DNA from 3 places in the Micromonospora parathelypteridis genome. Region 2 is predicted to be linked to each of the others. Evidence: riboswitches for the same ligand, from Rfam matches in the RefSeq annotation. Region 2 holds a riboswitch; each other region holds the start of a gene.

Evidence for each region. Region 2 has a riboswitch for cobalamin ahead of HNR20_RS28195 (CbtB domain-containing protein). Riboswitches for the same ligand answer to the same signal wherever they lie in the genome.
Region 1: another riboswitch for cobalamin. It lies ahead of cobN (cobaltochelatase subunit CobN); the one in region 2 lies ahead of HNR20_RS28195 (CbtB domain-containing protein).
Region 3: another riboswitch for cobalamin. It lies ahead of HNR20_RS03225 (acyl-CoA thioesterase); the one in region 2 lies ahead of HNR20_RS28195 (CbtB domain-containing protein).

The regions. Positions count from the first base shown of each region.
Region 1 covers NZ_JACHDP010000001.1:10,099-20,312, forward strand. The annotation lists gene HNR20_RS00050 (cobyrinic acid a,c-diamide synthase CobB) at 1-748, opposite strand, end outside; gene cobO (cob(I)yrinic acid a,c-diamide adenosyltransferase) at 745-1,356, opposite strand; gene HNR20_RS00060 (putative cobaltochelatase) at 1,432-3,651, opposite strand; gene cobN (cobaltochelatase subunit CobN) at 3,648-7,316, opposite strand; cobalamin riboswitch at 7,606-7,783, opposite strand; gene HNR20_RS00070 (MBL fold metallo-hydrolase) at 8,107-8,814, shown strand; gene HNR20_RS00075 (ArsR/SmtB family transcription factor) at 8,888-9,847, opposite strand; gene HNR20_RS00080 (MFS transporter) at 9,942-10,214, shown strand, end outside.
Region 2 covers NZ_JACHDP010000001.1:6,279,918-6,290,131, forward strand. The annotation lists gene HNR20_RS28170 (GH92 family glycosyl hydrolase) at 1-4,413, shown strand, start outside; gene HNR20_RS28175 (TetR/AcrR family transcriptional regulator) at 4,553-5,194, opposite strand; gene HNR20_RS28180 (MFS transporter) at 5,329-6,894, shown strand; gene HNR20_RS28185 (histidine phosphatase family protein) at 6,907-7,503, opposite strand; gene HNR20_RS28190 (CbtA family protein) at 7,500-8,273, opposite strand; gene HNR20_RS28195 (CbtB domain-containing protein) at 8,264-8,467, opposite strand; cobalamin riboswitch at 8,503-8,647, opposite strand; gene HNR20_RS28200 (amidohydrolase family protein) at 8,886-9,764, shown strand; gene HNR20_RS28205 (ABC transporter permease) at 10,026-10,214, shown strand, end outside.
Region 3 covers NZ_JACHDP010000001.1:837,546-847,759, forward strand. The annotation lists gene HNR20_RS03205 (acyl-CoA carboxylase epsilon subunit) at 1-204, shown strand, start outside; gene HNR20_RS03210 (acetyl/propionyl/methylcrotonyl-CoA carboxylase subunit alpha) at 234-1,994, shown strand; gene HNR20_RS03215 (GNAT family N-acetyltransferase) at 2,170-2,700, shown strand; gene HNR20_RS03220 (ABC transporter substrate-binding protein) at 2,773-3,672, opposite strand; gene HNR20_RS03225 (acyl-CoA thioesterase) at 3,764-4,210, opposite strand; cobalamin riboswitch at 4,403-4,619, opposite strand; gene HNR20_RS03230 (copper resistance CopC family protein) at 4,778-6,802, shown strand; gene HNR20_RS03235 (copper chaperone PCu(A)C) at 6,948-7,532, shown strand; gene HNR20_RS03240 (Dyp-type peroxidase) at 7,529-8,770, shown strand; gene HNR20_RS03245 (copper resistance CopC family protein) at 8,767-9,366, shown strand; gene HNR20_RS03250 (bifunctional copper resistance protein CopD/cytochrome c oxidase assembly protein) at 9,421-10,214, shown strand, end outside.

The DNA of each region.
Region 1 (10,214 bases), 6.3 Mb from region 2:
GGTCCCAGGCCGGGGTGGTCAGCGCCGGGGCGGTGCGGGCCAGGTCGAGCACCGCGTCGAGGTCCACGGTGGCCTCGACCAGCTCGGCGAGCGCGGTGACGATGGCGAGGGACTCGGGTGCCCGCTCGGCGACCGGCACCAACCCGAGGTGCCGGGCTGGCGCGGCGACCTCGGCGGCGCGGGTGACGGCCCCGAGCACCGGCACGCCCACCTCAGCGAGGGCGTCGCGCAGCAGCGTCTCGTGTCGGGGTGAGCCGACCCGGTTGAGGATCACCCCGCCGATGCGCACGGCCGGGTCGAACGCCGCCATGCCCAGCGTCAGCGCGGCGGCCGACCGACCCTGGGCGGTGGTGTCCAGCACCAGCAGCACGGGCGCCTCGATGAGCCGGGCGACGTGCGCGGTGGAGGCGTAGTCGCGGCGGCCGACCGCGCCGTCATGGAGACCCATGACGCCCTCCACCACGGCGATGTCGGCGGGCGTGGGGACGCTCGCGCCGTGCCGCAGCAGCGGGGCGATCCGCTCGGCCCCGACCAGGAACGGGTCGAGGTTGCGGCCGGCCCGACCGGCGGCGAGGGCGTGGTAGCCGGGGTCGATGTAGTCCGGACCGACCTTGTGCGGGCTGACGGTCAGGCCGCGACGGCGCAGCGCGGCGAGCAGCCCGGTGGCCACGGTCGTCTTGCCGTGACCACTGGCCGGCGCGGCGACGACCACCCGGGGCAGCGGCCACGGTTCGGTGGGGACGGTCACCACTCGATGCCCTTCTGGCCCTTCTGGCCGGCGTCCATCGGGTGCTTGACCTTGGTCAGTTCGGCCACCAGGTCGGCGGCGGCGACCAGGCGCGGGTCGGCGTCCCGGCCGGTGATCACCACGTGCTGGAAGCCGGGCCGGTCGGCCAGGGTGGCGACCACCTCGTCGACGTCCACCCAGCCCCACTTCATCGGGTAGGTGAACTCGTCCAGCACGTACAGCCCGTAGCGCTCGGCGGCCAGGTCACGCTGGATCTGCCGCCAGCCCTCCAGGGCGTCGGCGGCGTGGTCGGCGTCGCCGCCGCGCTGGATCCACGACCAGCCCTCGCCCATCTTGTGCCAGGCCACCGGTGCGCCCTGGCCGGTACGCTCGTGCACCTCGCCGAGGGCGCGGAAGGCGTTCTCCTCCCCCACCCGCCACTTGGCACTCTTGACGAACTGGAACACCCCGACCGGCAGGCCGGCCGTCCAGGCCCGCAGCGCCAACCCGAAGGCCGCCGTCGACTTCCCCTTCATCTGTCCGGTGTGGACCATCAACAGTGGCCGATGCCGCCGCTGCCGGGTGGTCAACCCGTCGGCGGGCACGCTGCTCGGCTGTCCCTGCGGCATCAGCTGTCTCCCCTGCTCGTCACGCCCACGCCCGTTCCTCCCGCGATCTTGCAGTTTCGGTCTGCCATAAGTGCGTTATGTCCCCTGTGCCGCGACCGGAACTGCAAGATCGCGGGCATGGGGGCGGGGGTGGGGGTGGGTTAGGGCGGTCAGGGGGTGTAGCGGGGCAGTTAGCTGGGTTGCCAGGTGACTCGCCAGGTGCAGGCGTACCGGGCCGGACTCGCAGTCGATCACCACGCACGGGGCTCCGGTTGCCGCGAGGACCGCTGCCGCTCCCGCCGAACGGTCCAGCGGGCGGTTGCCCGCGGTGGCCCGGCCGTCGGTGACGATGAGAACCAGGGGGCGGCGCTTCGGGTCACGCAACCGCTCCACCCGCAGCAGGTCGGCCGCCGCGAGCAGCCCCTCGGCCAACGGCGTACGCCCACCGGTGGGCAACTCGGCCAGCCGGGTCGAGGCGGCCAGCACCGACGAGGTGGCCGGCAGCAACGTACGGGCGCCGGCCCCCCGGAAGGCGATCACCGCGACCTTGTCCCGCCGCTGGTAGGCGTCGGTGAGCAGAGCGAGCACCGCGTCCTTCACGGAGGTCATCCGCTGCCGGGCACCCATCGAGCCGCTCGCGTCCACCACGAACAGCACCAGGTTGCCCTCGCGCCCCTCCCGGACCGCCTCGCGCACGTCGTTCGGGCGTAGCCGCAGGGGGCCGCTCAGCCGTCCCCGGGAGGTCTGGTGCGGCGCGGCGGCGCGGACCGTCGCCGGCAGGTGCAGCGCCCCGACCCGACCCGTCGGCACCCGGGCTCCGGCGGTGCGCCCCCGGCCGGTGCGGGCACGGGAGCGCCGGCCGGGCACCCCGTCACCCACCCCGGGCGCGGTGAGCACCCGCGCCTTCAACCCACCCCGGGGTACGGCCACCGGCTGAGCTCCCCCGCCGCTGCCCCGCCCACGGGTCGGGTCGTCGTCATCGCCTCGGGCGGCCCCTTCCCGACTGCCGCCGGCCCCCGCGTGCTGACCGTGCCCGCCCTGATCGTCCGTTGGCCATCCGCTGTCGTCAGCCCCGCTCGGCCCCTCGGTACGCCCGTCCGAGCCAGGGCTGTCCTCGGCCGCCGGCTCCCCGGTCGAACCGGGTTCACCCTGGTCGCCGCTGCCGTCGGAGCCGCTCGGGTCACCGCCCTGCGCGCCACCGCCCGCCGGACCGGCACCGCCGTCCGGGCCACCGCCGTCGGGGCCACCGCCGTCGGGGCCACGGTCATCCGGGCCATCGTCGTCCGGGTCGTCGGGGTGCGCGTCCTGGGCACGCTGCAACGCCTCGTCGAGGCGCTTCTCGTCCAACCCGGGAGTGTCGAACGGGTCGCGGCGACGACGGTGCGGCAGAGCCAGCCGGGCGGCCACCCGGACGTCGTCGATGGTGACCCGGTCCCGGCCGTGCCAGGCGGCGTGGGCGAGGGCGGCACGGGCGGTGACGATGTCGGCGCGCATTCCGTCCACGTCGAACGCGGCGCACACCTCGGCGATCTGCCGCAACGCGGCGTCCGGGAGTCGTACGCCGGGAAGCCGGCGGCGTGCGGCGGCCACCTGGCGGGCGACCTCCGCGTCGGCGTCGGCCCAGCGGGCGGCGAAGCCGGCCGGGTCGGCGTCGGCGGCGAGCCGGCGACGGACCACCTCGACCCGGACCTCCGGGTCACGGCTGGCGCCCACCTCGACGGTGAGCCCGAACCGGTCGAGCAGCTGCGGGCGCAGCTCCCCCTCCTCCGGGTTCATCGTGCCCACCAGCAGGAACCGGGCGGCATGGCTGACCGAGACGCCCTCCCGCTCGACGTGGCTGCGACCCATCGCCGCCGCGTCGAGCAGCAGGTCGACGAGGTGGTCGTGCAGCAGGTTGACCTCGTCGACGTAGAGGACACCTCGGTGCGCGGCGGCGAGCAGGCCCGGTTCGAAGGCGCGTACGCCCTCGCCGAGGGCCTTCTCCAGATCCAGTGAGCCGACCACCCGGTCCTCGGCGGCACCGACCGGCAGCTCCACCAGTCGGGCGGGGTGGGTCTCGGCAGCGGCGCCAACGGGGTGCGGGCCATCCGGACAGGCCGGGTCGGGCTCGGCCGGGTCACAGCCGAAGCGGCAACCGGCGACCCGGCGGACCGGGGGCAGCAACGCGGCGAGGGCCCGCACGGCAGTGGACTTGGCGGTCCCCTTCTCGCCCCGCACCAGCACCCCGCCGATCGTCGGGGAGACCGCGTTGAGCAGCAACGCCAGTCGCATGTCGGCCATGCCGAGCACAGCGCTGAACGGATAGGTCGCGCTCATGCCCGGTCCTCCAGGTCGCCCTCGCTGGCCAGGTACGTGTCGCGCAGCCGGTCGAGGGTGGCCGGCTCGGGTTTGGCCCACAGCCCCCGGTCGGCGGCCTCCAACAGCCGCTCGGTGATGCCATGCAGCGCCCACGGGTTGGACTGCTCCAGGAACTCCCGGGTCGTCTCGTCGAAGAGGTACGCGGCGGCCAGGTGCTCGTACATCCAGTCGTCGACCACGCCCGCGGTGGCGTCGTAGCCGAACAGGTAGTCCACGGTGGCGGCCAGCTCGAACGCGCCCTTGTAGCCGTGCCGGCGCATCGCGGCGATCCACTTCGGGTTGACCACCCGGGCCCGGAACACCCGCCGGGTCTCCTCGCCCAGCGTTCGGGTACGCACGTCGTGCGGCATCGCCGAGTCACCCACGTACGCCTGCGGTGACGTGCCGGTGAGGTGACGGACCATCGCCACCATCCCGCCGTGGTACTGGAAGTAGTCGTCGGAGTCCACGATGTCGTGCTCGCGGGTGTCCTGGTTCTTCACCGCCACGGCGATCCGGGCGAAGGAACGTTCCATGTCGGCGCGCGCCTCCCGCCCGTCCAGGCCCCGGCCGTAGGCGTAGCCGCCCCACACCGCGTACACCTCGGCCAGGTCGGCGTCGCTGCGCCAGGTCCGGGCGTCGATGAGGGGCAGCAGGCCCGCGCCGTACGCCCCGGGCTTGGACCCGAAGATCCGCGCGGTGGCCCGCCGCTCGTCGCCGTGCTCGGCGAGGTCGGCGGCGACATGCGCCCGCAGGTAGTTCTCCTCGTCCGGTTCGTCCAGGGCGGCGACCCGTCGGACGGCGTCGTCGAGCAGCGCCACGACGTGCGGGAACGCGTCGCGGAAGAACCCGGAGATGCGCACGGTGACGTCGACGCGGGGCCGGCCCAGCTCGGCGGTCGACACCACCTCGGTGCCGGTGACCCGCCGGGACCGGTCGTCCCAGACGGGCCGGCAGCCCAGCAGCGCGAGCACCTCGGCGATGTCGTCGCCCTGGGTCCGCATGGCGCTGGTGCCCCACACGGTCAACCCCACCGACCGGGGGTACGCCCCGGTGTCGGCGAGGTGTCGGGCCAGCAGGGAGTCGGCGAGGGCCACTCCGACGTCCCAGGCGTTGCGGCTGGGGATGGCCTTCGGGTCGACGGAGTAGAAGTTACGGCCGGTGGGCAGCACGTTGACCAGGCCACGGGTGGGTGAGCCGGACGGGCCGGGTGGCACGAACCGGCCGTCGAGCGCGCCGAGGGTGTGGGTCAACTCGTCGGTGGTCCGGTCCAGGCGGGGCACCAACTCGGTGGCGGCGAAGTGCAGCACCGCGGCGACGTCCGGGACCCGCTGGCCGGTCACCTCCTCGACCACCGTCTCGACGGCGTCGGCGTCCCAGCCGAGCGTCTCCATGCCGATGACCAACCGTCGGGCGAGGGCCTCGATCAGGTCGACGGCGTCGGCGGCGGTGCCGGCCGGGCCGTCCACCACGTCGGTCAACGTGCTGGGCAGCGCCAGCCGTCGGCCCGGCGACGCGAGCAGCTCCTGCTCGTCGAGGGAGTACGCGACGGCGAGGGCCTGCCGCAGGCCGGGCAGGGCACGGGCGCCGCCCCAGATCTGTGGCGCGCGCAGCACCGCGAGGACCAGGTTGACCCGCGGCTCACCGGTGGGCGCGTCGGCGAGGATGTGCAGCCCGTCGCGGATCTGCACGTCCTTGACCTCGCAGAGGTACCCGTCGAGGTGCAGCACGAAGTCGTCGAAGTCGTCCGCGTCGGGCATCGCCTCGGCGTGCAGGTCGTGGTGCAGCTCGGCGGCACGCACCAGGTCCCAGATCTGCGCCCGCACGGTGGGCACCTTGGCCGGGTCGAGCGCCTGCACGGTCGCGTACTCGTCGAGTAGTTGCTCCAGCTTGGCCAGGTCGCCGTAGGTCTCGGCGCGAGCCATCGGCGGCACCAGGTGGTCGATCACCACGGCGTGCGCCCGCCGCTTGGCCTGGGTGCCCTCGCCCGGGTCGTTGACGATGAACGGGTAGACCAGCGGCAGGTCACTGAGGACCGCGTCGGGTGCGCAGTCGGCGGCCAGGCCGAGGCCCTTGCCGGGCAGCCACTCCAGGGTGCCGTGCTTGCCCAGGTGGACCACGGCGTCCGCACCGAAGCCGCCGTCGGCGGCCGGCGCGGACAACCAGCGGTACGCGGCCAGGTAGTGGTGGCTGGGCGGCAGGTCCGGGTCGTGGTAGATGGCGATCGGGTTCTCCCCGAAGCCGCGTGGCGGCTGGATCAGCAGCACCACGTTGCCGAAGCGCAGCCCGGCGAGCACGATGTCGCCGCCGTCGGTGTAGAGCTCGCCAGGCGGCTCGCCCCAGTGCTCCCGCATCCGCTCGCGCAACTCGGCCGGCACCTGGTCGAACCACCGCTGGTACGTCTGCCCCGGTATCCGGGCCTCGGCGGCGGCCAACTGCTCCGGGGTGAGCCACTCCACGTCGTGACCGCCGGCGGCGATCAGCGCGTGGATCAGCGCGTCGCCGTCGTCGGGCACCGGCGCGTCGCCCAGGTGGTAACCGGCCGCGGCGAGCGCGGCGAGCAGCCGGACCGCCGAGACCGGGGTGTCCAGCCCGACGGCGTTGCCGACGCGGGAGTGTTTGGTGGGGTACGAGCTGAGCACCACGGCGACCCGCTTGTGGGCGTTCGGCACGTACCGCAGGCGGGCGTGGCGCACCGCGATGCCGGCGACGCGGGCGGCCCGCTCGGCGTCGGCGGCGTAGACGCTGAGCCCGTCGGCGTCGATCTGCTTGAACGAGAACGGCACGGTGACGATCCGGCCGTCGAACTCGGGGATGGCCACCTGCATCGCGGCGTCCAACGGGGACAGCCCGGCATCGCTGTTGGCCCACTGCTCTCGGGTGCTGGTCAGGCAGAGCGCCTGGATGATCGGCACGTCCAGGGCGGCCAGCGCGCCGACGTCCCAGGCGTCCTCGTCGCCTCCACCGGAGGCGTCCGCGGCGACCGCGCCACCGGCCGCGAGCACGGTGACCAGCAGCGCGTCGCAGCGGGCGAAGAGCCCGAGCGGGCCGGCGCCCGCGGTCAGCCCGCGCAGCGAACCGCAGAAGATCGGCAGCGGATTGCCGCCGGCCGCGCGTACCGCCTCGGCGAGCACGTCGACGAACCCGGTGTTCCCGGCCAGCGCGTGTGCGCGGTAGAAGACGATGCCCACGGTGGGCCGGTCCGGGTCGGCGGGGTGCTCCCCGTGCACGCCGTAGGCGGGGGTCGGCGCGGGCGGGGTGAACCCCTCGCCGGTGAGCAACACCGTGTCGGACAGGAACCGGGCCAGCTGCCCCAGGTTGTCCGGCCCGCCCTCGACCAGGTACGCCAGCGCCTGGGTGACGACACCGGACGGCACGGTGGAGATGGCCATCAGCTCCGCGTCGGGTAGCGCCTCGCCGCCGAGCACGACCGTCGGGACGCCGGTGGCGAGCACCGCGGCGAGGCCGTCCGGCCACGCCTGCCGACCCCCGAGCAGGCGTACGACGACGAGATCGACCCCGTCGAGCAGGGCGGGCACCTCGTCGGCGGCGACCCGCGCGGGGTTGGCCAGCCGGTAGTCGGTGCCGCTGGCGCGGGCGGCCAGCAGGTCGGTGTCGGCGGTGGAGAGCAACAGGATGCGCACGGCGGGCTCCGGACAGTGACGCCGGGGCGCTCACGGGAGCGACCCGGCATGAGGGATGGGCGCAGGGTTCGGCAGGTACCGCGGTCCGGCCAGGTCAGCGGCGCGGGGCCGGGGACGACGGGCGGTGCGGTACGGAACTCAGCAGTGAGCGGAGAGGTCGCGCCCGGGAGCCGGTGGGCCGACAATGCTGCCGATCGTGGCGGCGGCACGGCAGCCGCACGAGCCACGACGGTATCCGTCGATGAATGAGACGTCCTGCGTCATCGGGTCCTCCTCGGGTGTCCACGCCCTGGGGTACGTCCCGACGGCCGAAGTATCCTGGCTTCCGGATCGACGCTCTTCCCCCGGCCTTCCAACCGCAGACACACGGCCGTGACTCACGAGGGGGGATCGCTCCCCGGTGACAGTGGCGGGACCGCGTCGGATTCGCACCGACTTCCTTCACTGCCGTCAGGCCGCGAATGCTGCCACACCGTCGCGCCGCCGGTCAACGCCGACCCCGGCACCGCCAGACGGGTGCACTCCATTGATTCTCGCCGATCGCAAGGCGCTCGAAGCCGCGCGTCGGAATGCCCCGGGTCAATGCGACGCACCCTTTGCTCCGCTTCACCCCGCACGACAGTGACGCCGCCTCTCGTCGCGTCAGTCGAAGCGGCGCAAAGGTTGGGCGCATGCGCCCTGGCCTGCGCCGATCGCCTCTGGGCGGTGCCATTCGGCGTGATCACCTACGATTGGCGCTCACCGGAGCAACGTCCGCGATCAATCTCGGGGGTCGATCAGCATCGTCGCCATGCGATTCCGCCACCTCGCCGGCCGGGTCTGGCTCTGTCCGGGCGATCCCGACCCGGAGGCGGTCCAGGCCGGTGTCGCCGTCGTCGCCGACGAACGCGGCAGTGTGATGATCGACGCCGGACAGAGCCCCGCGCACGCCCGCGAGATCCAGGCCGCGTTGACCGCCGCCGGCCTGCCGCAGCCGCGCTGGCTCGTCTACACCCACCACCACTGGGACCACGTCTGGGGCGCCTGCGCATGGCCCGGGGTGGAGATCGTCGGGCACGAAACGGCCACCGCGCTGCTTCGCGCGGAGGCCGCCCGACCGTGGAGTCACCACTATCTGCGCGAGCAGGTACGCGCCAATCCCCGCCTCGGCCCGAGCTTCCGGGCCCGGGCACGCGCGGTGGACTCCTGGAACGACTTCGCCGTCCTGCCGCCGACCCGGACCTTCACCGACGTGGACGAGCTGCCGGTGGGGGTTCGGCTGCGTCACGTCGGCGGCGGCCACGCGCCGGACTCGACCGTCGTGCTGGTGCCCGACTCGGGCGTGATGCTGCTCGGCGACTGCTTCTACCCACCGCCGGCGCATCTGCGCAGACCCGAGGACGGCCTCGACCTGGGCCTGGTCCGGCGCCTGCTCGACGACACCTACCACTGGTACGTGTCCAGCCACGCCGAGCCGATGACGCTTGAGCAGGCCCGCTCAGCCGTTGTGGCTGCCTGAGCAGACGAGCCTCAGCGGACGTGCCGCCCGGCGCGCGGACTGCGGCGACCCTGTGCCGACCCGCCGGGCCCCGTCACGTCGACAAGGCTCCGGCCACGAGCGCCCGGGCTGTGTCCGTCCACCAGTAGAGGACTTCCCGGCCAGATCGGCGCTTGCGGAGCAGGCCGGCATCCGTCAACACGCGCAGGTGGCCACCGACCGTGCCGAGCGGCAGTCCGGTTGCGGCGACCACCGCCGTGGTGCTGACCGGCTCGGCTGCCTGCACCAGAATGCTGCTCCGCGCGTTCCCGAGCAGGCGACGCAGAGGATCCGGTGTGGTGGATGCCGCCTCGTTGAAGATCCCCGTCACCGGATAGACGATCCCGAAGCGGTCGGGCAACCTCCAGGAGATCCAGCCTCCCCGGCAGTGCGCCGCGAAGAACGTCAGCGTCCCGCCCCGCACGTCGGACGGCGGGTAGGGCCGCTCCTCGACCTGCAGCCGTCCGTCGCCGAGCCACCGCATGCCCGGTCGCATGTCGTTGACGACCCCGGACCATCCGTCCCTGCCCAGGCGGGAGATCCGGGACACCACATCGGCACGCAGCACCGACTGCCGGCGCGGCCAGTCCGCCTCGATCGTGTGGCGCCAGACCCAGCGCAACAGGGCGGCCGTCCGGGTCGCCAACCCCGAGCCGAGTAGTTCCTGGGCCAGCGGGGAACGTACGTGGGCCAGGTCCTCACGGATGCGGTCGTCCGGAAGCGACTCCAGCTCCACGAGCTCGTCGTCCAGCGTCATGTCCGGGCGGGCGGGCGGCACCGTCAGGAAATCGGCCATCCAGGAGGACGAGATCGCGTGCGCCAGAATAGCCGCGGTCACCGGGTCGCCGTCGAGATAGCCCTGGAAGGCCTCGACATGCTGGTCCCGCCAGATCCGGTGCCACGGAAGCGGCTGAGCCCGGCGGAGGATATTCAGCGCCCCCAACGTCTCGGTGAGCTGTGACGTGCCGAAACGCGCCTGCGCCAGCACTTCGGCGTCCACCAGGAACACTGCCACGTTTCGCCTCCAGTCGAAACTCTAGGGCGGCAACGCGGACCGCTGCAAGCTCCTGACCATGCACAGCGACAGCCGACCATACGATCCGACGACCGTGAGCGCGCGGAACTTCACGGCACTGTGGGCCGGTACCGCGGTCACCAACCTGGCCGACGGCGTCGTCAAGCTGACCCTGCCTCTGGTTGCCGTCTCGATGACGGATTCCCCTGCGCTGGTTGCCGGCACCACCCTGGCCAACACCCTGCCCTGGTTGCTGTTCGCACTGCCAGCCGGCGCGCTCGCCGACCGAGTCGACCGCCGGTGCCTGATCATCAGGATGGCCGCCGCGCGCGCCCTGGTCCTCGCCGTACTCGTGGTTGGCATCCTC
Region 2 (10,214 bases):
AAGCTGACCAACTACGTCGACACCCGGCGCGGCACCAACTCGACGTCCGGATTCTCGCGCGGCAACAACCTGCCGATCACCTCGGTGCCGAACGGCTTCAACTTCTTCACGCCGGTGACCGACGCGACCTCCGACTCGTGGGAGTACGAGTACCACCGGATCAACAACGAGGCGAACCTGCCCATGCTGCAGGGCCTCGCGATCTCCCACGAGCCCAGCCCGTGGATGGGTGACCGCAACCAGATGTCGGTCATGCCGGTCGTCGGCGGCGGATCCTTCACCGGCGAGCCCGCCAGCCGTGCGCTCGCCTTCAGCCACGACGACGAGACGGCACAGCCGGACCTCTACCGGGTCGCGCTGCAGAACGGCCTGATCGCGGAGATGTCGCCCACCGATCACGCCGGGATCATGCGATTCACCTTCCCGTCCGGGCAGGCGACCGGAAGCCTCGTCTTCCACAACGGCACGTTCACCATCGGCGCGGACGGCACCTTCACCGGCTGGGTCGACAACGGCAGCGGCCTGTCGGCCGGTCGGAGCCGGATGTTCGTGTCCGGTGCCTTCGACCGTGCCCCGACGGCATCCGCCGCGACGTCGGCCACCTTCGACGTCTCCGCGAGCCGGGAGGTGACGATGCGCCTGGCGACGTCGTTCCTCTCCGTCGAGCAGGCGCGCCGGAACCTGGACCTGGAGGTCACCGGTAGGAGCTTCGACCAGATCCACGCCGCCGCTACGGCCGCGTGGAAGGACCGGCTCGGCCGGGTCGAGGTGCGGGGCGCCACCGAGGCGCAGCTGGTCACGATGTACTCGAACCTGTACCGGCTGAACCTCTACCCGAACTCGCAGTCGGAGAACACCGGCACCGCCGCCGCACCCCGCTGGCAGTACGCCAGCCCGGTCTCGGCGCCGACCGGCGCATCGACCCCCACGCAGACCGGCGCGAAGATCGTCGACGGGCAGATCTACGTCAACAACGGTTTCTGGGACACCTACCGCACCGTGTGGCCCGCCTACGCCCTGCTGTACCCGGACATCGCCGCCAAGATCTCCGACGGGTTCGTCCAGCACTACCGCGACGGCGGCTGGATCGCCCGTTGGTCTTCCCCCGGCTACGCCGACCTGATGACCGGCACCAGCGCCAACGTGGCCCTGGCCCAGGCGTACCTCACCGGGGTCAAACTGCCCGACCCGCTCGCGGCGTACAACGCGGCCGTCAAGGACGCGACCGTCGCGTCCGGGCGCGGTGCGGTCGGACGCAAGGGCATCGAGACCTCACTGTTCCTCGGCTACACACCGACCTCCACCGGGGAGTCGGTGTCGTGGGCGCTGGAGGGCTTCATCAACGACTACGGCATCGGCAACATGGGTGCGGCCCTCGCCAAGGACCCGGCCACGCCGAAGTCGGAGCGTGCCCGGCTCAAGGAGGAGTCGCGGTACTTCCTGGAGCGGGCCCAGAACTACGTCCACCTCTTCGACCCGAAGACGAAGCTCTTCCAGGGTCGCGACGCCGCCGGCAACTTCCTCGCCGGTGACCCGCTGGACTGGGGTGGCGTCTACACCGAGACCAACGGGTGGAACTTCGCGTTCACCGCACAGCAGGACGGTCAGGGCCTCGCCAACCTGTACGGCGGGCAGAAGGCGCTGCGGGACAAGCTCGACGCCTTCTTCTCCACCCCGGAGAACGCCGACCGCCCCGGCGGGTACGGCGGCATCATCCACGAGATGATCGAGGCGCGCGCGGTGCGGATGGGCCAGCTCGGCATGAGCAACCAGCCGTCGCACCACATCCCGTACATGTACAACTTCGCCGGCGCGCCGGCCAAGACCCAGGCGGCGGTACGGGAGATCCTGCGCCGCCTCTACGTCGGCAGCGAGATCGGCCAGGGCTACCTGGGCGACGAGGACAACGGCGAGATGTCGTCGTGGTACATCCTCAGCTCGTTGGGCATCTACCCCCTGCAGGCCGGGTCGTCCCAGTGGGCCATCGGCTCGCCGCAGTTCACCAAGATGACCGTGCACCGGCGCAGCGGCGACATCGTCGTCAACGCGCCGAACAACAGCAACCGCAACGTCTACGTGCAGGACGTGAAGGTCAACGGCAAGAAGCAGCGCAGCCTGTCCCTGGATGTGGCCGCGCTCGCCAAGGGCGGCACCATCGACTTCCAGATGGGCCCCAACCCGTCGTCGTGGGGCAGCGGCAAGAACGACGCGCCGCCGTCGCTGACCAAGGGTGACAAGGCGCCGGAGCCGTTGCAGGACACCACCGGCCCCGGTCTCGGCACCGCGACCGCGACCGACGGTCAGGACGCGTCGAAGCTGTTCGACGACTCGTCGACCACGCAGCTCACCTTCACCTCGGCGACGCCGCAGATCAACTGGGCCTTCCGGGGCGGCAAGCAGAAGCCGACCTACTACACCGTCACGTCCGGGGCGAGTGCGGGCGATCCGGCCGACTGGCGGCTGCAGGGTTCCAACGACGGCATCACCTGGACCACTGTGGACTCGCGCAAGGACCAGGTGTTCCCGTGGCGTAACCAGACCCGGCCCTACACGATCGACAAGCCGGGCCGGTTCACGCAGTTCCGTCTCGCGGTGACGAAGACCGTCGGCGCCGCGCAGACCAACGTGGCCGAGATCGAGCTGCTCGCCGGGGGCGACCTCGACCTCGGGGGAGGCGACATCACGGTGACCGCCGCGGGCAGCGTGCACGCGATGTCCGGCGTACCGGTCTCGGGGCCGCTGGCCACCGTCACCGGCGGCACCGCCAGCGGTTACCAGGCCACGATCGACTGGGGTGACGGCACGCCGGTCACCGAGGGCACCGTGACGCTGAGCTCGCGGGCCGTGTACAGCATCGGTGGGTCGCACACCTACGCCACGCCGGGCTACCACCAGGCGAGCGTCACGGTGACCGACGGGGAGAGCCAGAGCTCCGCGACGGTCGGCGTCGAGGTGGGGTACGCCCCGAACTCCGGTCTCACCGCCGCGTTCGACACCGTCTGCGTCGGTGACGAAGGGGTTCTCGCGGCGGACTGCGACGCCAAGTCGTGGGCGTACTCGCGGGCGGCCCTGGCGGCGGGCGGCGCGACCCAGGGTCAGCGGCAGCAGGTCCCCGGAACGGCGCTGCAGTTCACGCTGCCGGTGATCCCGGCCGGGCAGCCGGACAACGCCACCGGTAACGGTGCGACGATCGTGCTCGACCTTCCGGACGACGCCAGGAGCATCTCCTTCGTCGGCGCCGGAACGCAGGGCAACCAGAGCACCACCGGCACGGCGACGTTCAGCGACGGCACCACGGCCAGCATCCCGATCCAGCTGAGTGACTGGACGCTGGGCGGCAACCCCAACGGCACCCCGTCGTACGGCAACATCGTCGTCGCGAAGACGGCGTACCGGCTGTACGGCACGAGCCGGGACGGCGCCCAGCCGTTCCTGTTCGCCACCGCGCCGTACCAGATCCCGGCGGGCAAGACGCTGGTGTCGGTGACCCTGCCGACGCAGACCGGCGACCCCCGCTCGGCGGGCCGGATCCACGTGTTCGCCGTCGCCAACGACGGCACGCCGGCCCCGGCACTCACCACCGTCGCCCCGAAGGACCAGACGGCGAGCGCCGGTCAGGATCTCGCGGCGAACCTCGGCTCGGTGACTGGCGGCGTTCCCGGTTCGACGGGCTACCACGCCCGCGTCCAGTGGGGTGACGGCACGGCACCGGACGACGTGACGATCGGTGCGTCCGGTGCGATGAGCGGGCAGCACACCTACGCGCGGGAGGGCACCTACACGGTGCGCGTCACCGCGTGGGACACGCTGTCGAGCAGCACCGGGTCCTTCACCGTGACCGTGGCGGGTGGCAGGTCCCAGCCGGCGATCGCGCTGTCGGCCGCCAGCACCGTCACCACCGGTGCGGCGATCACCGTCGACGGCAGCGGGTTCGCGGCCGGCGAGCAGGTGACCGTCACCGTCGGCACCAACCCGGCACGGACCACGAAGGTCACGGCGTCCAAGGCGGGAACGGTTCGCGCCTCGGTCGCGACGTCGGGTGACGCGCAGCCCGGCCGGTACGCGGTCACCGCGACGGGAACGTCCTCCCGTACGCCGGCCACGGCAACCGTCCAGGTGACCGAGCAGCAGGTCGCGCGGACGTACCAGCCGCGGGTGGCGTTGACGACCCTCTCCGGGCCGCGCGCCACGTCGATCACGATCGACGGTTCCGGGTTCGCACCGAACGAGGCGGTCACGATCACCTTCGGCAACGGCCTCGCGGTCAGCACCGTGCGCGCGAATGGTGACGGCGTCGTCTCGGGCGCGACGATCAGCGTCCCGGGTGCGGCGAAGGCGGGCGCGACCAGCGTCACGCTGACCGGTGCCACCTCCGCGACGACGGTGGCCCGACCGTTCACCGTCACCGGCTAGCACTGAGCCGGCGCTGGTGCAGCAGTGTTGGGCGGGCCGTGTTCACGGCCCGCCCAACACGGGCGAGATCGGCTGTTGCCGTCGGTGGCAGCCGTACCCGATCGTGCTGGCTTGGTTGGCCCGGGCTTCCGGGGCCCGGTCAGCGCGGTGGCAGCAGTGCGTCCACCAGGTCCCGCAGGGGGCCGACCAGGTCCTGTTCGGTGGCGGAGCTCAGCGGCTCCAGCCGGATCGACGAGCGCAGCACCGCGACTCCGATGCCGGCGGCGAGCGCCATCTGGGCGCGGAGCAGGATCTGGTCACTGCCCGGCTCCTCGCGGCGCCACCCGCGGGCCGCCGCCAACTGTTCGCTGGAACGGGCCAGGACGGCGCGCCGGATCTCGTCGGCCCGCGCGTCCCCGGACGACCGCAACAGCAGCGCGAGCTGGCTGGACAATCCCGCCGCGCCGAGGTCGGCGATGTGCCGGGCGATGGCCTCGGGGACGCGGTCGGCGGGCGTCTGGCCGGTCGTTCGGCGCAGCTCGTCGCCTGCGGCCCGCAGGCACTCCTCGAACAGGCCCTCCTTGGAGGCGAAGTAGCGGCTGATGAGCGCGACGTTGACGCCCGCGTCGTCGGCGATGTCCCGGACCGTGGTGGCCGCATAGCCATCCTGGGCGAAGCGCCGGCGGGCGGCGTCGAGCAGGAGCTGCCGGGTTTCGCTCGCGTCGCGGCGCCGACGGCGGGCCGGTTCGCCCGATGGTGGGGCAGTGTCACTGCTCGCGGGGACGGGCGGTTCTGCTGTCACGACGCGTCCTCTCTGGCTCGGGCGGCGGGTGATTCTCCCGTGGCGTTCGGCCGCCCCTCCTAAAGTAAACATATGTTGACTTGTGGCTGAAGTGCAAGCCGCTGCGCCCCGACGTGACGTAAACGACTGTTGACATGACCCCGGTGCTGCGGATACTGGTAAGTCAGCAAACGTTTACATCTAGTTTCGGGGATCTCATGACCCACACCATCCAGGAGCCGACCCACGTCGACTCCACGGCCGGCACCGTCCCGCGGGCCAACAGCACCCTCCTGGTGCTGTACCTGTCGCTGGGCGGCCTGGCGTTCGCGGTGCTGCAGTCGCTGGTGGCGCCCGCCCTGTCGACCATCGGAGGGGACCTGAGAGTCTCGACCGGGGACATCAGCTGGGTGCTCACCGCCTACCTGTTGGCAGCCTCGGTCCTGACTCCCATTCTCGGCCGTCTCGGTGACATGGTCGGCAAGCGCAGGGTCCTCATCGGCGTCCTCGCCGCGCTCGCCGCCGGCACCCTGCTCGCCGCCCTGGCTCCCAACCTGACCGTGCTGATCGTCGCGCGGGCGCTGCAGGGAGCCGCCGGAGCGATCCTGCCCCTGTCGATCGGCATCGTCCGCGACGAACTTCCCCGGGAAAAGGTCGGCGTCACCGTCGGCCTGCTGTCGGCGATCTTCGGTGTCGGCGCCGGCGTCGGAATCGTGGCCGCGGGCCCGATCGTGGAGAACCTGTCGTGGCACTGGCTGTTCTGGCTGCCGCTGGTCCTCGTCGTCGTCGCGTTGCTCGGGGCCATCTTCGGGATGCCCGAGTCACGGGTCCGCACGCCCGGACGGCTCGACATGCTCGGCGCCGGCATCCTGTCGGTGGCGCTGGTCGCACTGCTGCTGGCGGTGAGCAAGGGACAAGCCTGGGGTTGGGGTGAGACGAAGACCATCGGCCTGTTCGTGCTCGGTGTGGTCGCGCTGATCGTGTTCGTCCTGGTCGAACTGCGGGTACGCGAGCCGCTCATCGACATGCGTCTGATGCGCATTCGCGGTGTCTGGGCCACGGACCTCGTCGCCCTGATCCTCGGCTTCGCGATGTTCGGGACGTTCGTGCTCGTGCCGACCCTGCTCCAACTTCCGGCGGCCACCGGCTACGGGTTCGGCAAGACGGTGTCCCAGGCGGGCCTGTTCCTGCTGCCCACCGTCCTGATGATGGTGGTCTTCGGACCCCTCGCGGGTCTGCTGGACCGTCGCTTCGGCCCCAAGGTTCCGATGTTCCTCGGCGCGGTCGCCGTCGTCGTCGCGTTCGTGCTGCCCGCCCTCGCCCACGGCGCGGCCTGGCAGGTTCTGCTCTCCGGAGTGCTCACCGGCGCCGGAATCGGACTGGCGTTCGCGGCGATGTCCAACGCCATCATCGAGAGCGTGCCGGCCGGGCAGACCGGTGAGGCGAGCGGTGTCAACACCATCGCGCGGACCATCGGCAGCAGCATCGGCGCGGCGGTCGTCGCGGCCGTCATCACCTCGCACAGCACGCCGCAGGGCCTGCCCACCGACGAGGCCTTCACCGCCGGCTTCTGGGTCTGCGCCGGCGTCGCCGTCCTGGCTGTCTTCGCCTCGCTGGCCCTGCCCTCGGCACGCCGCCGCCACCAGCAGGCCGTCGCCGCCGGTGTCGACGACCTCCCGCCCGAGCCCGTCGAGCTGCACCTGCCGCACCGGCACCACTGAGTGGCCGTGTCCTCACCCTGCTCGCGGTGGGGTCAGCCGTAACTGCCATCGCCCACCCTGGCTGGTGAGCCGGATGATCGCCAGCGGCTCCACGTCCAACTGCCGGTACGTCGCGATCGGCAGGTCGAGGGCGTGGACCACCGCGACCCGGATCACCAGCGGGTGGGCGACGGCGATGATCCGCCGGCCAGGTGCGCGTTGCCCGTCCAGCCAGCGACCGACCCGGTCTCGTAACGTCGCCACGGATTCGCCGCCGTGGGGGGCGGAGTCCGGTGCGGACAACCACTCGTGCAACGCCTGCGGTTGCTCGGCGGCGATCTCCTCGAACGACCGTCCGGTCCAGTCGCCGTAGTCACAGTCGGCCAACGCGGCTTCGATGGTGGGCCGCAGACCGAAGGCCTCGGCGGTCTGTCGGGCGGCTGCCGCCGGACTGGACAGGCAGGCATCGTCGACGCGCAGGTGCCCTCGCCGGCCCGATTCGGTGCGGGCCTGGGCGAGGGCGGCACGCAGGCCGCCCTCGTCCAAGCCGTCGTTGGTGCCGCCGAACCGGACCCGGCGCAGCGCGGTGGTGTGACCGTGGGCGACCAGCCGGAGGCTGGTGGGGGTCACGTGCTCGGAAGCGCGGCGGCGGCCCGGCGACGCCGGTCGTGGTGCATCAGCGCCGCGAACAGCAGGCCGATCCCGGTCCAGAGCACCACCTGGGTGCCGAGCGAGGCCAGCCGGAAGTCCCACAGCAGAGTCGCCGGGAAGTCGTCCGGGACCTCCTGGAAGGAGGGCATCACCACGTAGGACACCACGGTGACCAGCAGGAATCCGCCGGCGGCCGCAGCAGCACGTTGCCACGTGGGCGCCTCGCTGCCGACCGCCCGGTAGCCCAGCGAGCCCGCCCACACCGCCACCAGGCCGAGCACCACCATCAGCAGGTAGGTGACGGTGCGTTGGTTGATGGTGGCCGGGTCGCCGACGGCCGGCGGGTTCGCCGGATACTTCAGGAACGGCACGATCACCGCGCCGAGCAGGGCCGCGCCGGCCAGCAGCAGGCCCACCCGGCCGTCGTCGTGGGTCCGCCGCCGACGGGACAGCAGCACGTACGCCGTGGCCAGCAGGCCACCCATCGCGGCGCCGAACAGGCCGGTGGCCAGGAACAGGCCGCCGCGCTGACCAGTCCGGCTGACCAGGGCATCCTCGTGATTGTGCCCACCGGCAGCGGGCTCGACGTGCGTCGCCGCCGCCTCCTCGATGGCGATGGCCGCCTCGACGTGCGGCTCACCGGCGACGTAGGCGAACGCCCCGGCGAGCAGGCCGGCGATCAGGCCGGCGAGCAGCCCACGGACGAGGACGGTGAGAAACGGGGGAGCGGTGGTGGCTTTCAGTGGCACGGGACACCCAGCAGGTGCCGACCGTCGTGCATCAGCTCGTGCAGGTACATGCCGCTGCGCGAGACTGCCCCCTGATCGAAGGCGACGAGGTAGGTCAACAGGCTGAGCACAGCAACGGTCGCCAGGACCGTCCACAGGAGACGCGTGCTGCCAGCGGAGTGCACCAACGGCTGGCTGGACGTGGAAGTAGACATACGAGCACGAACCTCCCCGGGGATGACGCGTCCCCATCGCAAGGCTGCGGACGACCGAGCGTCCTGGCTCGCGGATCCCCGTGAGGCTGAGGAACCGCTTACAGTGGCGCGACCGCGCCGGATTCACACCGGCTTCCCTCGCGTCGCCGCAGATAGTGGGTCGACGGTATCGGTGCCGCCGCAGGCGGTCAACCCGGCCCCACCAGCCGGACGGGTGAGGAAACAATAATCGACATCTCTGGATGCCAAAGATATGATGCTTGACCACGCCGAGTCGCATTTCCTGGGACCCACGGGCGTTCTGTTACCGCTAACCTGGTCGAACTGCCGGATTGGGCCGAAGTGCCGGGCCGACCCGGACATCTGACCAATGACTGGGCGGGGTGTGGGTGTACGTGAGCGCGCCGGGACGTGTCCGATGACGACCAATGAGGCCCCACCGGGATCGGGCATCGTGGACGCGCACCATCACCTCTGGGTCCGGGCGCGGCACCCGCAGCCCTGGATCGATCCGCACACCATGGCCGCGATCGACGACGACTTCACCCCGGTCGATCTGGCCCCGGTGGCCCGGGCCGTCGGTGTCACCCAGACCGTCGTCGTTCAGTCCGTCGCCGCCCGGACGGAGACGCCCGAGCTGCTGGGCATCGCGGCCGACGATCCCCTCATCGCCGGAGTCGTCGGCTGGGTCGACCTCACCGCCGACAGCGTCGGCGATCGCCTCGACCGGCTCCGGGCCGCACGCGGCGGAGACTGGCTGGTCGGGATCAGACATGTCGTCCAATCCGAATCTGACCCGGCGTACCTCGACCGTCCGGACGTCCGGCGGGGCATCGCCGCGGTCGGCGCCGCCGGCCTCGCCTTCGACCTGCTGGTGCGTGACCACCAACTGCCGGCGGCCACCCGACTCGTCCGCGATCTGCCCCAGATGCGGTTCGTCCTGGACCACCTCGGCAAGCCGTCGCTCGGGCACGACGGCCTCGGCGACTGGCCCCGTGACCTGCGTGCGCTCGCCGCCGAGCCCAACACGACGGCGAAGCTCTCCGGCCTGGTGACCGAAGTGGACGGCCCGTCCTGGACGACGGCGGACCTGCGGCCCGCCATCGAGCATGCGCTCGACGTGTTCGGCCCGAACCGGCTGATGTTCGGCTCGGACTGGCCGGTGTGTCTGCTCGCCACCTCGTACACCCGCTGGGTCGAGGCCCTCACCGACCTGCTGGACCCGCTCGCCGACGACGAGCGTGCGGCGATCTGGCGACGGACCGCCCGGCGGGCGTACCGGCTGGAGACGTCGTGACCCCGCGGCGTCTCGCGGCCTGACGGGCCGAAAACCCCGCGGCCTGACGGGCCGAAAACCCTCGCCGCCTGCGCCTGCTGATCGATCGGTCGCAGGTTGTGCCAGTTTGATCAGACGTATGCCCGCAGTGGCCTGCGTATCGATGACAAAACATGCCCGCAAGACCTTGGCAACATATGTCGATGCGTGGCAAGGTAACGCCTGATCGAGGGAAACATCCGACCTATCTCTACGGGCGGTGCGGGCATGCGAGGTCCGACGATGAGTACGGTCGAGGCAACCGCCGGCTCGCAGCGCGGCGAACTCAGCGACTGGGTCCGGGAACGGGTCTCCCACGCCGTCTCCGAGCTGACCGCCGCGACCGCGCTCGTCGTCCTGTTCATCGCGTTGACCGTCGCCAGTCCCTATTTCCTGACCGCGGACAACCTCTTCAACATCGGGGCGCAGACC
Region 3 (10,214 bases), 5.4 Mb from region 2:
GCGATGCCGCGCCTCGTGGTGCACGGCGACCCGAGCGACGAGGAGTTGGCCACGATCGTGGTGGCCGCGTTGTTGCGGTCCCGCTCCGCCGCGGCGGCTGGTGCGGCCTGGGCGGCCCCCGCGCGGCGGATGACCGGCCGGCCGGTCGAGCTCGGGCAGGGTGCCTGGCGGACCGCCGGCTGGATGCCGCCGCCGACCCGATGACCGGCACCGGAGAAGACTGGAGAGCTGTCGTGCACAAGGTTCTCATCGCCAATCGTGGCGAGATCGCGGTCCGCATAGCGCGGGCCTGCTCCGACGAAGGGCTCGCCAGCGTCGCGGTCTACGCCGAGCCCGATCGCGACGCCCTGCACGTACGGGTCTGCGACGAGGCGTACGCGCTCGGCGGCGAGACCCCCGCGACCAGCTACCTGGACACGACCAAGGTGCTGAGGGCGGCCGTCGACTCCGGGGCCGACGCCGTGCATCCCGGCTACGGGTTCCTCTCCGAGAACGCCGAGTTCGCCCAGGCGGTGCTGGACGCCGGCCTCACCTGGATCGGCCCGCCGCCGGCGGCGATCCGGGCCTTGGGCGACAAGGTCACCGCCCGGCACATCGCCGAGCGGGTGGGCGCTCCCTTGGTGGCCGGCACGCCGGGTCCGGTGGCCGGCGCCGACGAGGTCGTCGCGTTCGCCAGCGAGCACGGGCTGCCGGTGGCGATCAAGGCCGCGTTCGGTGGTGGTGGCCGGGGTCTGAAGGTCGCCCGGGCCGTGGCGGACATCCCCGAGCTCTACCAATCCGCGGTCCGGGAGGCGGTCGCGGCGTTCGGCCGGGGCGAGTGTTTCGTCGAGCGGTATCTCGACGGGCCCCGGCACGTCGAGACGCAGTGTCTGGCCGACCGGCACGGCTCCGTGGTGGTGGTGTCCACCCGGGACTGCACTCTGCAGCGACGCCACCAGAAGCTTGTCGAGGAGGCGCCGGCGCCGTTTCTCTCGCCAGCGCAGCAGGAGACCCTGTACGACGCTTCCAAGGCGATCCTCCGGGAGGCAGGTTACGTCGGCGCCGGGACCTGCGAGTTTCTCATCGCCCGCGACGGAACCATCTCGTTCCTGGAGGTCAACACCCGGCTACAGGTCGAGCATCCGGTCACCGAGGAGGTCACCGGCATCGACCTGGTGCGGGAGATGTTCCGGATCGCCCGCGGCGAGCCGTTGGGTTACGAAGATCCGCCGGTACGCGGGCACTCGATCGAGTTCCGGATCAACGGGGAGGATCCCGGCCGCGGTTTCCTGCCGGCACCGGGGACCCTCACCCGCTTCGTTCCGCCGAGCGGTCCCGGCGTCCGGCTCGACCCCGGCGTCGAGGCCGGTTCGGTGATCGGGCCGGCCTGGGATTCCATGCTGGCCAAGCTGGTCATCACCGGGCGGGATCGGCAGCAGGCGTTGCAACGAGCCCGACGGGCGCTGGCCGAGTTCCGGATCGAGGGCCTGGCGACGACCCTGCCGTTCCACCGCGCGGTGGTCGCCGACCCCGCGTTCGCACCCGACTCCCCCGATGACGAGTTCGACGTGCACACCCGGTGGATCGAGACCGCATTCGCCAACCGGCTGACCCCGTACCCGGGTCCCGGGCAGGGCGTGCCCGGCCCCGAGGACCGGGAGACCGTGGTGGTGGAGGTCCGTGGCAGACGCGTCGAGGTCACCGTGCCCGCCGGTCTCGGCAGGGCGTCCGCAGCGGGCCGTGGGCTCAACCGTCCCCCGCAGCGCCTTGCCGCCGCCGGCGGTGCGCCCACCGGGGGCGGAGAGGCGCTGACCTCCCCGATGCACGGCACGATCACGAAGGTTGCGGTTGCCGACGGGCAGCGGGTGCAGGCCGGCGACCTGATCGTCGTGCTGGAGGCGATGAAGATGGAGCAGCCGCTGCAGGCGCACCGGGCGGGCACCGTCAAGGGCATGACCGCTGAGATCGGTACGAACGTGCAGAGCGGTGCGCTCATCTGCGAGATCAGGGACTGAGGTCACGCTGCCGACGCCGCGGCGCCAACCACTCCTGCCCCGCCCGGTCGCAGCACCGACCGGGCGCCGAACGGCGATGCCCTGCATGAGCTGCTGGTCGGCGTGGCGCTGGATTCCCCAGGACCATGATCATTATCTCGGTCGTGATCGGCCAGCCGCGGTTTACGATCCCGCCATGGACGACATCACCCGCGGCATACGTATCAGACGCGGTGGCCCGGCCGATGCACCCGCCGTACTGGACATGCTCGATTCCGCGGTGATCTGGATGAACGATCGCGGCAACACCGAGCAGTGGGGCACGATCCCGTTCTCGGAGAAGCCCGGAGGGCCCGAGTTGGTCGACCGGTACCTGACCGAGAACCTCCCGTACATCGCGGAGGTGGACGGAACACCGGCCGCGACCCTGGTGTTGGACTCCGGGCCCAACCCGCGGGCGCCGATCGCGCCCGCGAAAGAACCCGAGCGGTACGTCCGCCTACTCGTCTCCCACCGACGATTCGCCGGTCGGAAACTCGGGTCGGCCCTGCTGGCACACGCCGTGGACGAAACCCGGCGAGCCGGCGTGCGGTTGCTCCGGGTCGACTGCTGGGCGGGCGGCGGTGGCGAATTGGTGGCGTTCTACGAGCGCCACGGGTTCACTTCCACCGAAAGCTTCCTGTCTGGAACCTGGCCAGGGCAGGTGCTCGCCCAACGGGTCGCTTGAGCCGCGCTTCGCCGCCGACGCGCTTCGGCGGGGTCCGGCTACCCGCGGAACCCAGGTTCACCAGCGGCTGCGTCAACCGGCGTCGACGGGAACCCGCCGAGCGCGGGCGTCTGGACGGCCAGCAAGGATCGCGGCGAGGATCTCCGCGCCGTCGACGACCCTCGGGCCGGGTCGGTTGAAGTAGGCGGGCCCGTCGACCACCCACACCTGCCCCTGACGAACCGCGGGCAGGTCCGCCCAGCCGGGTTGCGTGGCCGCCACGGACAGCTCGTCGAAGGTTCGCTCGGGCGTGAATCCGCACGGCCCGAACACCACCACGTCGGGAGCCAGGTCCGCGACCACGGACCACCGGTGCGGGATGCTGTGCGCGCCCGGCCCGAGCAGCAGAGACCGCCCGCCCGCATAGGTGATCTGCTCCGGCACCCAGTGTCCGCCGGGCATCAGCGGGTCGAGCCACTCGACGAACAGCACCGTCGGCGCATCGGTCACCGACCCCGGCAAGGCGGCGAGGCGACGCTCGCCGTCAGCCCGGATCTCCGCTGCCCTGCCCTCGGTGCCGGTCAGCGCGGCCACGACGTCGACCGTGTCCAGGATCCCGCCGATGGTCCTCGCCTCCAGGGACACCACCCTGGTATCGAGGTCGATCATCCGCACGGCGTCGTTGACCCGTTCGTAGGAGACCGCACACACGTCGCACAGATCCTGGGTCAGGATCAGATCCGGCTTCAAGTCCTCCAGCAGGGCGACGTCGAGCTGGTACAACGACGATCCTCGGTGCGCGTCGCCAGCGATCGCCGCCGAGATCTCCCTGCTCGTCAGGGCTTCAGGCAGGGAAGTCGCAGTTACCGCCGGAATATCGGCGAGGTCCCCCGGCGGCCAGTCACACTCGTGCGTCCGGCCGACCAGGTGCCCGGTCACGCCAAGCATGGCCACGATGTCCGTGGCCGCCGGCAGCAGTGAAACGATTCGCACACCCGCCTGCCTACCAGGCATGACCGAGCCACGTCCACTCGCCGACACCGCGAGAGCCGGCCAACGTCGCGACGGACAGTCCGAGCATGTCTCAGACCTCCTCGGCGCCGTCGAGCAACGCCCGTCGCAGCGCCAAACGGTGCTCCCGGCGGATCTCCGCCTCCCGGTAGCGACGCCGGTCCCCGTCCGTCTCCGGCAGCAGCGGCGGCACCGCCCGCGGCTGCCCGTCGTCGTCGATGGCGACCATGACCAGGTGGGCGGTGGCCACGTCGGTGGGCGGCACCGCCCGATCCCACCGGTCCGCGGTGACCTTCACGGCCACCTCCATCGAGCTGCGTCCCGCCCAGGTGATGCGCGCGTCGACGTGGACGACGTCACCGACCCGAACCGCCCGGAGGAACGCGGTCTCGTCGATGGCGGCGGTGACGGCCGGCCCGTCGGAATGCCGGGCGGCGACCACCCCGGCAACGGAGTCGATGAGGTTGAGGATCCGGCCACCGTGCACCGTACCCATCAGGTTCGTGTGGTGCTGATCCATGATCTGCGACAGGGTCAGGTGCGACGCCGACGGCGCTCGACCGTCGATCGTGATGATGTCGTGCACAGCGGTAGTCCGTCCCTCGGGAAACCACACCACCGGAACGCGGACACGCTGACGAGGACACACCCACGCAGATGCGCGGCAGGTCACCCGCTCAGCCCACCCGCGAGGCCGACGGCAGCGCACACGGTTGTGTACGCGGCACCGGCAGGTCTTCGGACTCGCGGGCCTGACCGGCTCCACGCCGATCTCCTACTGGCCGTCGCTTCCCAGGCCACTGGCCCAGTGCTGATGACGGCGGTCGTTCCCACTCACCGCTGCGGGGCAGTCCCGGATTCACACCGGGTTCCCTCTTACGACGCCCGATCGGCAGCCGACCGGGCGAACCAGCGCCGCCGGGAAGCATAGCTGGTCAGCGAGGCCGCCCAGCCAGCTGGCGTGCCTCGCGGCTGGACAGGCCACGCCAGGACACGAAGATCGATCCCCAACCTCGCCAACTTTTGCCATCTCGGTAAAAACGAAACCGCCTCTTGAAAAAAGTCTCGGCGTGGTGAGGATATTCAGATGCGTCGTCTCCCCCAGACTCCCGGGCGAGTGGTCTCGGCCCTCCTCGCGCTCGTCCTCGCCTCGGCGGTCGCTCTGCTCGCGTCCGCTCAGCCCGCGGCAGCTCACGGGACCCTCGCGATGTCCACGCCAGGGGACGGTGCCACGTTGCGTGAGCCGCTGGCGGCGGTGCAGCTGTACTTCACGGAGAAGGTCGCCGCCAACGCGTACTTCACGATCACCGCCCCGGGCGGCGCCCGCGTCGACAACGGCTGGACGTACGGCGAGCCGAAGCCGCTGGACAAGCCGGTGCGGGAGTACTTCCTGGTGGAGGGGAAGTTCGAACCGCGTGAGTACAAGACCGGGTTCCCGGCGGTGGTGACCGTCGCCCATCTGCCGGCGGCCGGACAGTACTCGGTGAGCTACCTGTCGGTCGCCTCGGACGGAGACGCGGTCCGGGGCACGATGACCTTCCGCTACACGGGCCGGGCGACGGCCGCACCCCAGGGGTGGAGCCCGCCGACCCACCAGCCGGACCCGTCCCTCGTCGCCGCCATCGAGCAGCATTCGACGTCAGGACAGGCGTCGGCCGCACCGGCCGGATCGGCGGCCCCAGCAGCCGGGTCGGCGGCACCGGCGACGGCTGCCGCTTCGGCAGCGTCGAACGACGAGAGCGGTTCCGGCCCCCTGGCCTGGACCGGCTGGGTGGTCGCGGTCGTCGCGGCGGTGGCGGGATTCATTGGTTGGCGCCGCCCCGCGCCCGCCGGCAGATCCTCCGGCCGGGGCCGCGCATCGAAGGCGCCCTCGGGCCGACGCGACTCCGAACCCCGAGCCGGGAGCAAGACCACCGGCGGCAAGACCGGTACGACCGGCGGCAGTCGTCGAGGCGGCGCGGCCGGTTCCGGCGGCAGGCAGCGCGGCGTCGCCGTGCCCGCGGGGCGTAGGAGCGGGGCACTCGTCACCGCCAGGACCGCCGCGACCGGGTCAACGCCGGCAGGTCAACAGGCGGGGTCGACGCAGGCACCAGCCACCCCGGAGGACGAGTCGCGGTCCACCCCCGCCGACCCTCTGCTGCAGCATGTCGCTGCCGGGACACCCGGGTCTCGGCTGAGCAACACGCACCTGGCGCTGCTCGTCGGTGGGCTGACGCTGGCCCTGCTCGCCGGGTTCGGGCTGGCCCGCATCGGTACGGGCACCGAGGAACCGACCAGCAACGCGCGGCAGCCCGCCGGCGCTCCGGCTACCTCCGGGCGAGCGATATCCGCAGGCGATGGGCATCAACACCCGGCAGGAACCGGCCCGCACTCGCACCCCGGCGACGGGGGCACGGGCGAGACGCTGGCGGCGGGGACGACGGTCAGCGCCGGCGGGTACACGCTGCAACCGCTGGAGCGATCCCAACCACCCGGGGTACGCGCGGACTACCGGTTCCGGATCGTCGGGACCGACCGGCAGGCGGCGACACGCTTCGCGGTGGTCCACGACAAGCCGTTGCACATGATCGTGGTGGGTCGCGACCTGAGCGGCTACCAGCATCTGCACCCGACGATGGCCTCCGATGGCACCTGGAGCGTCCCCCTGACGCTGGCCCGGCCCGGTGGCTACCGCATCTACGCCGACTTCTCCGTGACCGCGGCCGACGGTGCCCAACTGCCTCTCGTCCTGGGCGTCGACCACCATGTTGCTGGCGCGTACGCGCCGGCCGCCCTGCCACCGGCGCAGGCACAAGCGGCGGCTGGGCCGTTCGAGGTGTCGATGACCGGCACGCCAACGGTGGCGGTGACGGCGCCGGTGCAGTTCCAGGTCAACCGCGCCGGCACGGCGGAGTCGGCGCAACTGGAGCGGTACCTGGGCGCGTACGGGCACCTGGTCGTGGTCCGCGAGGGTGACCTCGGCTACGTACACGTCCACCCCGAGCCGGAACTGGTCGACGGAACGGTCAAGTTCTGGCTGACCGCTCCGAGTTCCGGCCGGTACCGAGCGTTCTTCGACTTCCAGGTTGGCGGGAAGGTGCACACCGCCGAGTACACGATCAACCTGCCGTGAGGTGAGGGGTCGGTAGACGCCCGCGCGGCCCGATCGGCGGCCGGTCGTCGGCAGCCAGGTGACGTCATTTGCCAGCCATACCGGAACTTTTCCGCTGGTGGTGCCGACCAACCTGACGCCAGACCCGTTACCGAAGGGACCGTTCATGCCCAGCACCACCCACGCCGGCGCAGGCCGCCGCCCGGTCGCTCTGCTCGCCACCGCCGCCCTCCTGGCAGTCGGTGTCGCCGGCTGCGGATCGTCGGAAACCCCGTCGTCCGCCGCTGCGGGCCCGTCGGCGTCGGCGAGCGTCGCCGCGGGCGTGGTCGGCATCCGTGACCCGTGGGTGAAGGCCGCCGACAAGGGCATGACCGCGGCGTTCGGCACGCTGGTCAACGACACCGAGACCGACGTCACCATCACCGGCGCCTCCACCGAGGTGTCTCGGATGGAACTGCATGAGATGACCATGAAGGACGGAAAGATGGTCATGCAGGCCAAGCCGGGCGGCATCGTGATCAAGGCGAAGAGCACACATGTGCTCGAGCCGGGGGGCGACCACCTGATGCTGATGGACGTGAAGCAGCCGGTGCAGGCTGGCGACGAGCTGACCTTCACCCTCACCTTCGCCGACCTCAGGACCCAGACGTTCACCGCGGTGGCCAAGCCGTTCACCGGCGCCCAGGAGAGCTACGCGCCCGGCCATGGGGCCAGCCCGACGCCGGGAATGAGCATGAGCCCGGCCTCATGACCCCGGAACCCACTCTCCGTCCGGTGAGCAGACGTGGCCTGCTCACCGGCGGTGCCCTCGCCGCTGGAGGCGCGTTCGCCGGTGTCGCCGGAGTCACCGCGATCGGCGACAAGCAGGCCGAGGACCGCGACGACCGGCTGCCCGAGGCCGTGCCCGTCGCCGCCGTCGGTAGCACGGTCGAGCCGTTCCACGGGCCTCGGCAGGCTGGCGTCGCCACCGACCCGCAGGCCCACGCGTCGTTCGTGGCGCTCACTCTTCGCGCCGGCATCGAGCGGGCCGCGGCGGGTCGGATGCTGCGGCTGCTGACCGACGACGCCGCCCGCCTCACCCAGGGCAAGCCCGCCCTGGCCGACACCGAGGCCGAACTCGGCCTGCTGCCTGCACGACTGACCGTGACCTTCGGCTTCGGCCCCGGCCTGTACCGGGCGGCCGGCGTCGAGGACCGGCGGCCGGCATCCCTGGCCGAGCTGCCCTCGTTCCGCATCGACCGGCTCCAGCCGGCCTGGTCCGGCGGCGACCTGTTGCTGCAGATCTGCGCCGACGACCCGATAACCGTCGCGCACGCCCAACGAGTCCTGCTCAAGGACAGCCGGCCCTTCGCCACCGTCCGGTGGGTCCAGCAGGGCTTCCGCCGCAGCCCTGGCGTGGAGCCCGGCGGCCGCACCCAACGCAACCTGTTCGGCCAACTCGACGGCACCGCCAACCCCCGACCCGGGACGCCGATGGACTCCGCCGTCTGGGTGCCCGACGGCCCCGCGTGGCTGCGCGACAGCACCACCCTTGTCGTACGACGCATCAGCATGAACCTGGAGACCTGGGACCTGCTCGGCCGCGCCGACCGTGAACTCGCCAGCGGCCGACGCCTCGACACCGGCGCGCCCCTGACCGGCACCGCCGAACACGACGAACCCGACTTCGCCGCCACCGGCCCGGACGGGCTCACCGTCATCCCGGACTTCTCCCACCTCACCCGGGCACACGTCACCGACGACCGGCTGAAGATCCTGCGTCGGCCCTACAACTACGACGGCGCTCCGATAACGGAGGGCCACGCGGACAGCGGGCTGATCTTCACCTCGTACCAGGCCGACATCAGCCGACAGTTCCTCCCCATCCAACGTCGGCTGGCCGAGCGGGACCTGCTCAACGAATGGACCACCCCGATCGGATCCGCTGTCTTCGCCATCCCGCCCGGCTGCCCGCCCGGCGGTTGGATCGGCGAGCAGGTGCTCGGATGAACCGCCCCATCGGAGAGTCGCTCACCAGGACCGTCCCGTTGTCCCGCTCCCGAGCCGTCCGGCTCGTTGTCGCGGTGCTCGCCGCCCTGGTGGCACTGCTCGTCCCGGCCGGTCCCGCCTGGGCGCACAACTCGCTCAGGTCCGCGTCGCCGGCCAAGGACGCGACACTGCCCAGCGCACCTACCGAGCTCACGCTCGAATTCATGCAGCGGCTCGATCCCACGTTCACCACCATCGTGCTCACCGACGCCTCCAAGCGGAAGATCCCGACGGGCGACCCGGTGGTCGCCGGGGCGAGGAGCACGGTCAAGGTGAGCGACACCCTGCCGAACGGCACGTACACGGTCGCGTACCGGGTGGTCTCCACCGACGGGCACCCGGTCCAGGGGTCTTATCCCTTCACGGTGGCCGACCCTTCGGCCACCGCAGCGCAGACCAGCACAGCCGCCCAAGGGGCCAGCCCATCGGCCGCCGCAGCGGCGGAGCCCGATCGCGGTCCGGGAGCCGGTGTCCTCGTGGGCGGCGGCGCGCTGGCCGCCCTCGCCGTGGTGGCGACCAGCCTGCTGTGGCGGCGGTCGACTCGTCGCCGACCGTAAATCCGCGCCTCCCGCCGCTGCGACAGCTCATCACTCCAGAGTCAAGGTCAACAAGTGTCCGACACAGATTCGCATCAGCTCGCCGCCGACAGCTCCGGCAGTGCCTCCACGATCGTCACGGCCGCGCCAGCGACCACCCGAGCTCGAATCAACGCTCGGCGCGCAGACGCCGGAGGGTCCAGCTGGTTGATCGCGGTTGCCGCCGGCATGTCGGGGGTCGCCCTGCTGCTGCTCGGCCTGCGGCTCGGCGGCGCCCTCACGGCCGCGATCCCGGGCCTGCCCGACGCGGGACCGGCGACGACCTGGGCGCTGCCAGCGGTCCGGCTGCTCTCCGACGGGCTGGCCACCGTCACCGTCGGGATGCTGGTGACCGCCGCGTTCCTGTTGCCCGGCGACGAACGCAGCGTCTCGCCCCACGGCTATATGCTCCTGCGACGGGCGAGTATCGCGGCGGTCGGATGGGCGGTGGCGGCGCTGTCGCTGATCGTGCTGACGGTCTCCGACCTGCTCGGGCAGCCCCTGGACACGCTCCGACCCTCGACAGTGGTCAGCTTCGCCACCACCATCGCCCAAGGGCAGTCCCTCGCGCTGCAGGCAGGTCTGGCTCTGACGGTGGCCCTCCTGTCGCGCGCTGGTGTCTCCCGAGGGCTCGCTGCGACCGTCGCCGTCCTGGCTTGCGTCGCGGTACTGCCCCCGGCCTTCACCGGCCACGCCGCCGGGGCCGGCAACCACCAGATCGCGGTCACCAGCCTGGCCCTGCACATCCTCGCCGCCGCGATGTGGATCGGCGGGCTCGTCGCCCTGCTGATGGTGCGACGCAACCGGCTGCTCGCCGATGCCGTCGCCCG